Regions from separate parts of the Dactylosporangium sp. NPDC006015 genome, predicted to be linked through region 1. Evidence: riboswitches for the same ligand, from Rfam matches in the RefSeq annotation. Region 1 holds a riboswitch; the other holds the start of a gene.

Region 1 (3,201 bases):
CGAACAGGTTCACCGTCAGCGTGGTGCCGTTGGAGAAGTAGATGGAGTCCATCAGCTTCGTGTTGGTCTCGACGCCGGTGCCCTGGCAGCACCAGAAGCTGTCGTAGTCGGTGCTCCACGTGCCGCCGCCCCACGCCGGGCCGACGCCGCGCCGGGCGCCCGCCTGCAGGCCGGTGAAGTAGGTGATGTGGCCGTGGCTGTCGGCGGGGTTCTGCGCGCCGATGAGATGGTTGAGCAGCGCCCGCTCGTAGAAGTCGAAGTAGGCGGCGTTGTTCGGGTCGAGCAGCCAGAGCTCTCTGGTGAGTTTCAGCATGTTGTACGTGTTGCACTGCTCGCACGTGTCGTTGGCCAGGTAGGAGGCGATGGCGTTGGGGGCGCGGAAGTGCTCCGCCTGGCTGTTGCCGCCGATGACGTACGTGTGGGCGTTGACGGTGATGTTCCAGGCGTTGACGGCGATGTCGCGGTACCGGGTGGTGCCGGTCGCCTTGTACTCGCGGGCGGCGCCGATCCACTTCGGCACCTGGGTGTTGGCGTGCAGCCCGTTGAGCTGGTCGGTGTTGGACGCGAGCGGGTTGAACACGGCCGCGTGGTCGAAGCGCTGGGCCGCGGTGAGCCAGCGCGCGTCGCCGGTCTGCTGGTACAGGTCGGTGAGGACCGCGTTCATGCCGCCGAACTCGACGCCCAGCGTGGTCTGCATCTGGCTCGCGCTGAGCCGGCCGGTGCGCCAGTCGGCCCAGCCCGCGAGGGCGAGGAGCACGTCACGCGCCTGGGTGCTGCCGATGTACCGCCACACGTCCAGCAGCCCGGCGAGGGTCTTGTGGATGCAGTACCAGGGGACGTTGCCGTTGCTGAGGGTGCCGGACTCCAGGGCGGTGAAGTCGGACTCCGGGAAGCCGGACAGGTAGCCGGTGCTGAAGCCGGCGGCGGCGTTGTTGGCCTGGCAGGCGGCCATCGCGGCGACCATGGCGTTGGCCTTGTCCCGGCAGGTGGTGTCGCCGAGCACGGCGTAGGCCTGGGCCCAGGCGGTCAGCAGGTGGCCCTGCATGTGGGTGCGGAACGGGAAGGTCGGCGCGTCCCAGCCGCCGGTCGCGGCGGCGCCGGCGGTGGACAGCCGGTGGTTGGCCCGGAAGTTGTAGACGAGCCGGTTGACGTCGACGAAGCGCAGGTAGGCCAGGGTCCGGTTCTGGTTGTCCAGGAAGCGGCCGGTGCTCAGCCGCACCTGCCCGAGGTCGAACGCGTAGGCCGAGACGCCGATGTCGGCGCGGGCCGGGGCGAGGGCGGCGCCCGCGGCGGTCGGGGCGCCGAGCAGGGGCGCGGCCGCCGAGGCGGCGGCGACGGCGCCGGTGGTCTGCAGCAGCCGGCGGCGGCTGACGCTGGGGTGAGGCATGGGGTTGATCCTTTCGACCGTGACGGCGGGCGTTGGATGTGTGAGCGTTAACATGCTTGTGCGACGCGTCCGCACCTCATGACTGGCGGGTGAAGTGAGCGCTAACATCGCGGCGGCATGACGAGACTGCCAGAGGAATCGGCAACCTTCAAGGGCACGGGCCGGGCACACGACACGTCGGCACGGCTGTCACGGGACAGCCGGCCGCGGAATGTGAAGATCACAACACGCCGCACCGACATGTGGTGTGTGCATTTTTCGGCGGCCCTAGATATGGTGCTCGACGCAGCTGGTTCGAGCCGGTCCCCCAGCGGGGCCGGGTCGAGGCAAGAGGGAACCCGGTGCGAGTCCGGGACTGCCCCGCAGCGGTGAGTGGGAACGACCGCCGTCGAGCACACTGGGCCATCCGGCCTGGGAAGTGACGGCCAGTAGGCGACCATCCGTGGTCACGCCCGCGAGTCCGAAGACCTGCCAGCGCGCCACGCACACCCCGTGCGTGGCGGCTTCGAGGCCGCGCGGGACGGCCGACGCCACCATGAACGGTTCACGGACGGGCGACCCGCCGTGCGCGCCGTTCGGCGTCCCCGCGACCTCGGATCCACTGGAACGAGCTCGCGAGGAGAGAGCCAGTGACGGTCACGACGGCGCAGCCACGCCGGCCTGCGATGCGGGTCCGGAACCGCGACGGCGACCTGGAGCCGGTCGACGTCGGCAAGATCGTCAAGGCGGTCGAGCGGTGGGTCGGCGGCCTCGACGAGGTTGACCCGCTGCGGGTGGCGACCAGGACGATCAGCGGCCTGTACGACGGCGCCACCACCGCGGAGCTGGACAAGCTGTCGATCCAGACCGCCGCCGAGCTCATCGGTGAGGAGCCGCAGTATTCGAGGCTCGCGGCGCGGCTGCTCGCCGCGTACGTCGGCAAGGAGGTCCGCGGGCAGGACGTGGCCGGCTTCAGCCAGTCGATCCGCCATGCCCACGGCCTGGGGCTGATCGGCGACGAGACGGCGGCGTTCGTGGCCCGCCACGCCCGCGAGCTCGACGACGCCGTCGACCCGGACGGTGACCTGCGGTTCGAGTACTTCGGGCTGCGGACGGTCGCCGACCGGTACCTGCTGCGCCACCCGACCAGCCGCCTCGTCGTGGAGACGCCGCAGTACTGGCTGCTGCGGGTGGCCTGCGGGCTGTCGCGGACGCCGTCCGAGGCGACCGGCTTCTACCGGCTCATGTCGTCCCTGGCGTACCTGCCGAGCTCGCCGACGCTGTTCAACTCCGGCACCCGGCACACCCAGATGTCCTCCTGCTTCCTGGTCGACTCGCCCCGCGACGAGCTCGACTCGATCTACGAGCGCTACCACCAGGTCGCGAAGCTGTCGAAGTTCTCCGGCGGCATCGGCATCTCCTGGACGCGGGTCCGCGGCCGGGGCGCGCTCATCCGCGGCACCAACGGCAGGTCCAACGGGATCGTGCCGTTCCTGAAGACCCTCGACGCCGGGGTCGCGGCGGTGAACCAGGGCGGCCGGCGCAAGGGTGCCGCGTGCGTGTACCTGGAGCCATGGCACCCGGACATCGAGGAGTTCCTGGAGCTGCGGGACAACACCGGCGAGGAGTCCCGGCGCACGCACAACCTGAACCTGGCCAACTGGATCCCGGACGAGTTCATGCGCCGGGTCGAGGCCGACGCCGACTGGTCGCTCATCGACCCGTCCGACGCGCCGGAGCTGCCCGACCTGCACGGCGAGGCGTTCGACGACGCCTACCGCGTCGCGGAGAAGCGGGCGGTCAGGACGGTCAAGGCCCGTGACCTGTACGCCCGG
Region 2 (3,201 bases), on a different contig from region 1:
CGTCGACGAGCTCCGCGTTGATCCGCACCGTCCACGGGCCCAGGAACTCCGGGTCGTCGGCGCCGCGCAGCGGCTCGTCCCGGCCGAACTCGCTCGGATCCCGCCCGTCGATCTCCGCGGCGAACTCCTCGACCTCCAGGATCCAGCCCTTGCAGTCGACATACGGCCAGTCGTTGCCGGCCGGGCCAAGATCGAGGTCGAGGGCGGCCAGCTCCTGCTCGGTCGCGGCGAAGTAGTCCATCATGACGCCCACGGTCCGAGCCTATCGTGACGCCTCGATCCCGGCAGCGGTCATCACGCATCCCGGGCCACGGGGCAGCAGCGGCCAGGCATCGGCTGCTATACATGCCGGCGTGAAGCGACGGCACACGGGGTTACTCGTCCGGATCGTCCTGGCAGGCGTCTTCCTGCTGGCCGGATGGCAGATGGTGGCGGCCGGCACGAGCACGGCCGCGCAGCGGCAGCAGGAGTCGGCGCAGCGCATCGCGGACTACACGCCGACCTGCGACGGCAAGACGATGCGGCCGCGCGACACGTGCCTGGTCTTCGGCGGCAGCGGCGACGAGGGCGGCTCCTACCAGACGATGGTCGACCGGCACGCGAGACAGAACTCCCCGGAGAAGCTCGCCGGCCGGGACCGGGCGTGGCGGATCGCCGGCACCGCGGCGCTGCTGATCGGCGGGCTGACGCTGCTGTACTTCGTGCTCTCGCTGATCGAGGTGATCCGGTACGGCGCCGACGAGCCGCAGGCGGCGATCGCCCCGTACCAGACCCGCTTCTTCATCTTCGTCGTCACCGGCGTGACCGCTGTGCTCGGGTGGGACACGGCCTTCACCGACGGCGGGACCGGCGCGTGGATCGCGGGCGGCGGCGGCACGCTGATCTGCCTGATCTCGGGCGCCGGGTTCGTGTCGTCGGTGCGGACGCGGATCGGCCGGAAGCGGTGGGCGAAGCGGCGCGGCTACGCCTTCGAACACTCCGACCCCACGCTCGCGCAGCGGCTCGGCTGGTCGCAGTCGCAGCCGTCCGCGGGCGCCGTCGTCAGCGGCACGTACCGCGACCGCGCGTTCTACGTGTTCGACTTCACCGAGAAGGACAACCGGCACACCGCGCTGGTGCTCGCCCTGCCGGGTGAGGTGCCGAGCCTGTCGGTGCAGCCGAAGGAGAAGGAGGGCGCGCGGCTGACCGGCGGCACCGACCCGCAGTGGGCGGACCACGGCCCGCAGGTCGTCGCCGCCGCCGACAAGCACTACCCGTGGGCGTTCATGGCGAACGGCAGGTCCGTCTGGGCGAAGTACGCCGAGTTCCTCAGCCCGAGCGGCGCGTCCCTCGACCGGCGGCTCGACGGACTGCACAAGGTCGGCACCGACCTCGTCGCCCTCACCCCGCCGAGAACTTGATCACCTCGCCCCCGGGCGCCGGCCGCGCTGACCAGCGGTGCGGCGCCCACCGGCGGGTTGACGGAGGCGCTGTCCGATTGACACGCCGGAACCGCGTCCGTACCGTCCGAAACATACACGTGACAGTGAACGGAAGCCGGTGCAAGCCCGGCACGGTCGCGCCGCTGTAACCACGCAGGTGGGAGTCAGACCCGGGCACGGTCACGACAACGCTCGATGGGACGCGAAATCCCGCAGGAGGCTGCATCATGGCATCGATCTCGGCTCTTCCCACCCCGGCCACCGCACCGGCCCCGATCCCGCTGCGGCAGATCCTGCCGTGGGCCACGTTCGGCGTCGTCCTCGCCGTCGTCCTGCTCTACTTCGTCGGCGCCGAGCAGGGCATCACCTCGGTCGTCTCGGGTTCGACGGTGCACGAGTTCGTCCACGACGGCCGGCACCTGCTCGGCTTCCCCTGCCACTGAGCCGGGGCGCCAGAATGTTGAGTGCCCGGACGCTCCTGGTCCGCGGCATGATCACCGGCCTGGTCGCCGGTGTCGCCGCGTTCCTGTTCGCCTACCTGTTCGGCGAGGGCCCGATCAACGACGCGATCGCGTTCGAAGAGGTCCACGCCACCGACCATGAGCACGGGCCGGTCAGCCGGACCGTGCAGAGCACGCTCGGCCTGGCCACCGCCTCGGTCGTGTACGGCGTCGCCATCGGCGGCCTGTTCGCCATCGCGGTCGCGGTCACGCTCGGGCGCATCGGCCGGATCAGCGCCCGCGCCACGGCCGCGGTCGTCGCCCTCGCCGGGTTCGTCGGGGTGGCGCTCGTGCCGTTCCTGAAGTACCCGGCCAACCCGCCCGCGACCGGCAACCCCGACACGCTGCAGCAGCGGACCGGCCTGTACTTCCTGATGATCGTCATCGGGGTCGCCGCCGTGCTCGGCGCGATCGTCGTCAGCCGGTCGCTGCAGCCGCGCTTCGGCACGTGGAACGCGACGATCCTCGCGGTCGTCGGCGCCGCGGCCGTCGTGGGTGTCGCGATCGCGCTGCTGCCCGCGGTCAACGAGGTGCCCGACGGCTTCTCCCCGGTGCTGCTGTGGCAGTTCCGGCTCGCGTCGCTCGGCACCCAGGCGGTCACCTGGGCCACGCTCGGCCTGCTGTTCGGCTACCTCACCGAGCGCAGCCAGCGCCCGGTCGTGGCCGACGCGCACCCGGTCGCGGTCTGACCGGTTCGTTTCCTGAAGGCGGTGGGGCGTTGCCCCGCCGCCTTCATTGTTTCCCGGAGCGGGGTCTCGCACGCACCCGCGCCTTCTCCCCCTGGGGCCCGAACATGTGCAGGACCTCGACGGTGTGCTCGCCGGCGGGGCCGAACCAGTGCGGCGTGCGGGTCTCGAACTCGGCGACCTCCCCCGGCCGCAGCGTCAGCTCCTGCTCGCCGAGGATGAGCCGCAGCTCGCCGGCGAGGACGTACAGCCACTCGTAGCCCTCGTGGGTGACCAGCCTGGGCTCGCCCGGTTCGAGCACCTGCTTGAACACCCGCACCGGTCCCGGGTAGCGAGTCAGCGCGACGACCACGCTGCCGCTCCGGTTTCGCTGGGGCTTCAGGTGTACGCGGGGATCCCCCGTCGCCGGTGCCCCCACCAACTGGTCGAGGGCCACCTGATGCGCCTGGGCCAGCGGCAGCAGCAGGTCCAGCGTGGGGCGGCGCTTCCCGGACTCCAGCCGCGACAGTCCGCTGACGGAGATGCCGGTCCGCGCCGACAGCGCCTCGAGGGTCAGCCCCCGCCTGCGGCGCAGCTCCCGCAGCCGCGGCCCGA

What was found. Region 1 has a riboswitch for cobalamin ahead of ABZ321_RS26980 (ribonucleoside-diphosphate reductase subunit alpha). Riboswitches for the same ligand answer to the same signal wherever they lie in the genome.
Region 2: it holds a riboswitch for cobalamin, as region 1 does, so the genes downstream of both, ABZ321_RS29880 (CbtB domain-containing protein) here and ABZ321_RS26980 (ribonucleoside-diphosphate reductase subunit alpha) in region 1, are expected to answer to the same signal.

What each region holds. Positions count from the first base shown of each region.
Region 1 is NZ_JBEXUD010000015.1:191,905-195,105, forward strand. Features, by position in the region: gene ABZ321_RS26975 (beta-L-arabinofuranosidase domain-containing protein) at 1-1,387, opposite strand, end outside; cobalamin riboswitch at 1,661-1,878, shown strand; gene ABZ321_RS26980 (ribonucleoside-diphosphate reductase subunit alpha) at 2,053-3,201, shown strand, end outside.
Region 2 is NZ_JBEXUD010000018.1:150,369-153,569, reverse strand. Features, by position in the region: gene ABZ321_RS29890 (hypothetical protein) at 1-253, opposite strand, end outside; gene ABZ321_RS29885 (hypothetical protein) at 354-1,400, shown strand; cobalamin riboswitch at 1,481-1,612, shown strand; gene ABZ321_RS29880 (CbtB domain-containing protein) at 1,649-1,864, shown strand; gene ABZ321_RS29875 (CbtA family protein) at 1,879-2,610, shown strand; gene ABZ321_RS29870 (helix-turn-helix transcriptional regulator) at 2,654-3,201, opposite strand, start outside.